Thalassoglobus sp. JC818: one gene and its partner. The protein of the gene in region 1 interacts with the protein of each later gene in a pairwise test. Links are inferred from orthologs where the notes say so. Each region holds a gene or a part of one and is shown on either strand. Other genes may lie near its edges. The genes, in order: sucD and sucC.

Evidence for each region.
Region 2: the proteins of sucD (region 1) and sucC interact in binary tests that used the Escherichia coli proteins (3 or more experiments, as listed by UniProt). The link is inferred for Thalassoglobus sp. JC818 from one-to-one orthologs.

Annotation. Positions count from the first base shown.
Region 1 is NZ_JBFEFI010000003.1:544,894-547,976, reverse strand. The notes cover bases 324-3,083. They hold sucD (succinate--CoA ligase subunit alpha), read right to left. Parts: upstream 2,277-3,083; coding sequence 1,371-2,276; downstream 324-1,370. Other genes in these bases: AB1L42_RS09990 (DUF58 domain-containing protein), read left to right, coding at 2,484-3,083; AB1L42_RS10000 (EamA family transporter), read right to left, coding at 870-1,292; AB1L42_RS10005 (hypothetical protein), read right to left, coding at 661-789; AB1L42_RS10010 (fatty acid desaturase), read right to left, coding at 324-656. In the rest of the region: more of AB1L42_RS10010, read right to left, coding at 1-323. UniProt on the Escherichia coli protein: Succinyl-CoA synthetase functions in the citric acid cycle (TCA), coupling the hydrolysis of succinyl-CoA to the synthesis of either ATP or GTP and thus represents the only step of substrate-level phosphorylation in the TCA.
Region 2 is NZ_JBFEFI010000017.1:21,031-24,316, forward strand. The notes cover bases 235-3,197. They hold sucC (ADP-forming succinate--CoA ligase subunit beta), read right to left. Parts: upstream 2,329-3,197; coding sequence 1,141-2,328; downstream 235-1,140. Other genes in these bases: AB1L42_RS23105 (M48 family metalloprotease), read left to right, coding at 235-1,124; AB1L42_RS23115 (hypothetical protein), read left to right, coding at 2,851-3,197. Outside these bases: more of AB1L42_RS23105, read left to right, coding at 1-234; more of AB1L42_RS23115, read left to right, coding at 3,198-3,286. UniProt on the Escherichia coli protein: Succinyl-CoA synthetase functions in the citric acid cycle (TCA), coupling the hydrolysis of succinyl-CoA to the synthesis of either ATP or GTP and thus represents the only step of substrate-level phosphorylation in the TCA.

The DNA of each region.
Region 1 (3,083 bases):
CACGAACAAAAGTCGTACAACGGACCGCGAGTGTAGGGCATGGAGTCTTTGATTTTGGTCGCCAGAAAGAAGCTGCGCCGGCGTTTAATGAAGTCTTTCGTCGCCCCCATGTCGTTGTGGTGAACATGATGTTCCACCCACCACGTATGATGTCCCGAGAGAAACATTGGCAACGTTGTGAACGTGTACAGCCAGCGGTTCCACTTCCCTGATTTGAAGACCAGATGGTGATTACATTCGTGTGCCAACAAAAACAGATTGATGTTGATCCACGATCCAATCACGTAGGCAGCCACAAAGGTCACCCAGAGAGGTTGGCTGCAGACCAACCACGCCATGACGACTTGCAAACTGCTCACGAGGACGCACCAGTAGCCTGTCGACAATGTCGGTCCGAACAGTTCCTTCATTTCCGGATGCGCAGCAAGCATTTTCTTCGCACGATCTCGATGCCAGACCGCATCCGGTTTTTGCTCGTCGGTCACCCGATCGCAGATGTCAATTTCGAATCCGGGAAACACCGGGGCGGCAGTTCCGAGGACACGTGGATGAAAGCGGAGTTTGAAGTTTGTGTCCGCAGGTTTCGTCGCGCTCACCGATTCCATGTCAGTTAGACCGATCTCGAAGGGGTGATGTTTGTTGAGGAGAGAACGCATCGACTCAATATCGACGCAACTTTTTTAATGTCGCTGCAACAGGTAAGCCCCACGCTGTCGCGATCATGGAGAGGCTGGGAACAAGGGAATCAGCCTCAACTTCCTCATTGAGTGTTGTGTACCGAGTCTGCATGTTTGAACCCGGTCCGTCAAGTGCCTTGTCGTGGAATTCCATCCACGGAGATGCAAACGTCCTCCGTGAAAGTGAAACTTTTACTGAAGTACCACGATGACCAGACCGGCGAAAATCAGCGTCGTCCCAATCATCGTCTGCACAGAAACGTGCTCGCCGAGAATCATCCAGGCGAGCAGCACAGCGACGATGAAACTTCCCTTATCGATGACTGCCACAGTCGAAACTTTTCCGTCCTGGATGGCTCGATAATAGAAGTGCCAGGAAAGAGCAGTCGTGACCGCAGAGAACCCCAGCCACGACACATGCGACCACGTGATCGACTTCACATCCCGCACCGGGACGCGAAGAAACCAAATCGAGATCACGAACACTAGGACAAACAGTGTTCGAACGACAAGCCCCAGCTCACTCGAGATGCCTTCGAGTCCCTGTTTTGCGATCACTGCCGTCACACCGGCAAACAACATCGCCAGAATCGCATCAACAACCCATCGATCCAATTCGGTACTCCTCCACTCATTGAATAAAATCAGTGGACGACTCACGACCGGGATTCTCGGTTGGAAACCGAAGCGATGCTACGAGTTGTGCTTTTCGATGGCTCGCTTCATCGCAGATCCCATGTCCGCCGGGCTGGCTGCCACTTCGACACCGGCTTTTTCGAGAGCGTTGATCTTCTCCTCAGCGGTTCCGCTTCCGCCGGAGATAATGGCGCCAGCGTGTCCCATGCGTTTGCCAGGAGGGGCTGTCTTACCAGCGATGAACGCAGCGACTGGTTTTGTGACGTTGCTTTGAATGTATTCCGCCGCCTGAATTTCGGCGTCTCCACCGATTTCGCCAATCATCAAGATCGATTTGGTTTCCGGATCGTTTTCGAACATTTCAAGCAGATCGATGAAGGTCGTTCCAATGATAGGATCGCCACCGATTCCGACTGCGGTCGATTGCCCGAGGTCGATGTTTCCGAGCTGCCAGGCTGCTTCGTAGGTGAGGGTTCCGCTCTTGCTGATCAGCCCGACTGAACCGGGTTGATGAATGTAGCCCGGCATGATGCCGATCTTGGCAACTCCGGGAGTGATGATTCCTGGACAGTTTGGTCCGATCAAGCGTGAGTTAGGTTTGGTGGCCAGGAACTTCTTCACGCGCACCATGTCCAGCACAGGAATGCCTTCGGTGATGGCGACAATCAACTCGATTCCCGAATCGGCGGCTTCCATGATGGCGTCAGCACAGAACGGAGGCGGAACGAAGATCAGAGAGGTGTTCGCTCCGGTTTCAGCCATTGCCTTCGCAACGGAATCGTAGACAGGAAATCCGTCGACTTCCTCGCCCCCTTTTCCAGGAGTCACTCCGCCGACGAGGACAGACTCGCCCGGACGGTGTTCTGTAGCGTACTCGCGACACTTCTGAGAATGAAACAGTCCCGCTCGACCGGTGATTCCCTGAGTAATGATCTTGGTATTTTTGTCGACGAGAATAGCCATGGATTCGCTTGAACTTGGGGTACTGGATACAAATCAGCGCGATTAATCCCTGAGAATACGCTCCTCAGAAACTCGAGTGCACTGGCAGTTTAGAGGAGTCATCACCCGGACGGAAGCGACGGAAAGAGTTCGATCGGTTCGCGGATCAATTGTGGAGTCATTACAATAGTGAAGACCTGATGAAGCCCTGTCGAGGAGAGTGTGGCTATGCCCAGTTCTTCGAGTTCCGCGCCGCGTCCGTATCCTCCCCCGTCTTATATCGACTCCCAGTCATTGATGCAGATCAAGTCGCTCGAGTTGCGCGCGAAATCTGTCGTCGAAGGGCTGATGAACGGAATCCATCGCAGCCCATATCATGGGTTCTCAGTAGAATTTACAGAGTACCGGCAATACTCCTCAGGAGACGATTTGCGGTATCTCGACTGGCGTCTCTATGCCCGCTCTGACCGGTATTACATCAAACGGTTCGAGGACGAAACCAACCTTCGGTGCCATCTCATCGTCGACAACTCTCGTTCGATGACGTACGGATCGCTCGGATACTCCAAGGAAGACTACGCCAAAACACTCGCTGCGACGCTGGCATACTTCCTCACTCAGCAACGAGACGCTGTTGGGCTGCTCCGGTTTTCCGACAAGGTCGATGAATTCATCCCCGCCCGTTTTCGAGTGGGCCAACTCCGCAGACTCTTGACCAGTTTGGAATCTGCTCCCGAGGGAACGTCTTCAGGAATCAATGCAGCTTTGGAGGAAGCAGCCGAACGAGTTCGTAAGCGTGGGCTCTTCGTTGTGATGTCGGACTTCCTG
Region 2 (3,286 bases), on another replicon or contig:
GGATTGCCTTCGCATGCTGGATCGCTGTGATGGCGACGATCACAGTGCTTCCACTGACCGGTGTCGGCAGCATCGTGCGCGCGATTGTTTTGCTCGCAGTCGTGCTCACACCGATCATGACACTCAATTTTGCACTCCGAAAGGACGTCAAAGCGGAGCATCATCGCAGACAAAACGGCACAGGATGGAAACGACAGCCATGGACAGTACGCCTCATTCTGTTTTGCGTTTTCGGACTCGTCGGCCTCATGTTCCTTCAAGATTCAGTGGACGAATTCAGTATCGGCCCCAGCCTGATCCTGTGGGTCACAGTCGTCTTCTTCGCATATCTGCTCCTGTCAGCCTGGAAAGGCAAACACTCCAAAGCATCGAAGATCCGTCTGGCCATGCACCAACGTCGCTGGGACGACGCCATCGCTTTGGGGGAAAAATCGGCGAAAGCGATTCGCGAAGATGCTGCGCTCAGGCACGATCTCATCCTCGCTCTCTGGATGTCCGGGAAGAAAGACGAAGCCATTTCGAAGATGACAGCTTTGCGGGCCGAATTTCCGAAATTCAAGCATCCTTGGGTCACGCAATCGATGATGTATCTCGATCGCGGAGAATTCGACCGAGCATTGGAACTCCTTGATGAAGTTCTTGACGACCTGCGGAAAGACGTCTCAACTAAAGCGATTGCCGCGAGGTGTTATCGCCTTCAGGGCAAGGTTGAGTTGGTCGACGAATGCTCACGAGAGATTGAGAAACTCATGCCCGACTCTCCGTCGGTCTTCGCTCTCGACTGCGCCGCTGCGATGGATCGAGGTGAACCGGAACTCGCACGGGAGAAATGGAAACAGGCCGATCGACTCGCCCCGGGAGATGCGTTTCTGACGCTGCTCAAAGCGGAACTTGAATATCGCTTCGGCGACCCAATCCTTGGCTCTGAAACGTTGATCGAAGCCAAAAAGCGGATCAATGCAGCGACGTACTCTTTTCTCGCAGCGGAGACGAGACACGTCGAGAAAATCGCCAGAGAGGTTGAAGAAGCACCTTCAATCCCCGGCGATGCCACAGACGAATCGGGAGAAGTCCTCACCTCGGATTCCGCGAGTTGGTATGACGACTCGCAGGAACCCGAGTAAGACTTATCCCTGTCAATTAAGCACTCAACGTTGCCACAACTTTCTGGGCTGCGTCGGTGAGATCTGTAGCAGTAATGATCTTCTTGCCAGAATCGGCCAGCATCTTGCGGGCGACTTCCACGTTGGTTCCTTCAAGCCGAACGACCAGCGGAACCGTGATTCCGATATTGTCATAAGCGGCCAGGAGTGCTTCAACAATCGTGTCACACTTCATGATTCCGCCGAAGATGTTCACGAGAACAGCTTTGACGTTCTCATCCGACAGAATGATCCGGAACGCTTCGGTCACTTGTTCGACATTTGCTCCGCCACCGACATCCAGAAAGTTAGCTGGTTCCCCGCCGTGAAGCTTGATGAGGTCCATGGTGCTCATCGCGAGACCAGCTCCGTTCACCAGACAACCAATGTTGCCTTCCAGCTTCACATAGCTCAAACCTGCGTCCTGAGCTTTCACCTCATTCGGTTCTTCTTCGCTTAAATCACGCAGTTCATCGAAGTTCTTGTGACGGAACATCGCGTTGTCATCGAACGAAACCTTCGCGTCCAAAGCAAGAAGGTCTCCGCTACCTGTGACGACGAGCGGATTAATTTCGACCATGCTGCAATCGTTTTCAGCGAAGAACGCACACAGCTTCGGGAAGAAGGTCATCGCTGACTTCTGAGCCGCTTTGTCGAGATCAAGTGCGTATGCAAGCTTTCGGACCTGAAACGCCTGCAATCCCTCAGCGGGGTCATACTGAATTCGAATGATTTTCTCAGGATGCTCTTCGGCCAACTCTTCGATTGCCATTCCCCCTTCTGCCGAGGCAATGATGCAAGGCAATCCGGTTTCGCGATCGACAACAATCCCGAAGTAAAGTTCACGGGCGATGTCGAGCCCCTGTTCCACATAGAGGGTGTTGACCTGCTTTCCCTCTTCTCCGGTCTGAATCGTCACCAGTGTCGAACCGAGCATGCGCTCCGCGTTGGCAATCGCTTCTTCACGAGACTTGACCAACACGACACCAGCTTGATCGGGGTGTTGCTTGAATCGTCCCTTGCCGCGTCCCCCCGCATGGATTTGCGACTTCACAACAGCGACAGGAGTTCCCAGTTCGTCGAAGGCCTTGCCTGCATCTTCAGGCGATGTGACGACTACTCCCTGAGGAACCGGAACATCGGCGGTTGCAAAAAGCTGTTTGGCCTGGAACTCGTGAATCTTCATGGTTTCAATTTCCTTTAAGCAGCCGAATCGTGCCGGTCCTGATGTTGTCTCTGATTCGATGAAGACTTCAAAACAGTATCAATTGGGATGTTCGAATCACTTCCTGTGTTTCCCCAGACGAGTTTTCCTGACCCCTCAAGGACAAACATCGGATTGACAGATCAAATCGTTCAGACGGATGCACAGGAGAGAGCAACTTGCCCTCTTCGACCAGTTTTTAGAGATCTTTCTTACACACACAGACTGAGCGAACATCTGCGGTTGCGGATCATAGCGGACGAAATTCTGCTGTGCCAGCAGTCACGCTGAGGCGAGTAAACGAAAACGTCCGGAATCGACAATTCGAACGAGCACCCCGAAGCGACAATCGATCCCAGCCGCCGGTCCATTCATCATCCTTGAATCAGAGGCAATCGGACCTTCTCTCAATCTGAACCGATTGCTACCATCGATAGAGAACCGTTGTAGACTAAAATATCCCCTCAACGAGTTGACTGAGGGCAAAAACTTCTGGGGAAGGCTGTGGGATCACCGTCCAGGAAACGAAGTTGGCGAGCGGGAGCGACATCAAACAAGAACTCCCGAGCACGACCGAGCGCAGCGATTCCGATTGCTGCCCTCGTTGGTCTGTTTGCCCTTGTGATCTGGCTTTGCCTGCCCAAACCCCAAACCCAAGTCGATTTTTTGATCATCGGTCAGTCCGGGTCCATTGACGATGACGTTCTCAACTTGCCGATTAATCGCGACCTCAAAGAGCTGACCGAAGTTTTCGAACGCGTGGCTGATGCTTCGCCAGACTTCCACTTCCATCCGGTCGCAGGCGCGGACGATCTCGAGACGCTTACATCATCCGATGACCTCCATCCGAATGGAATTCTGATCGCCTTCGTCACCGGACATCAAGTGGCGATGAATGGAGCCAGCGGCGAATCAGAGCTTGGGATTCGTTTTTCCAACA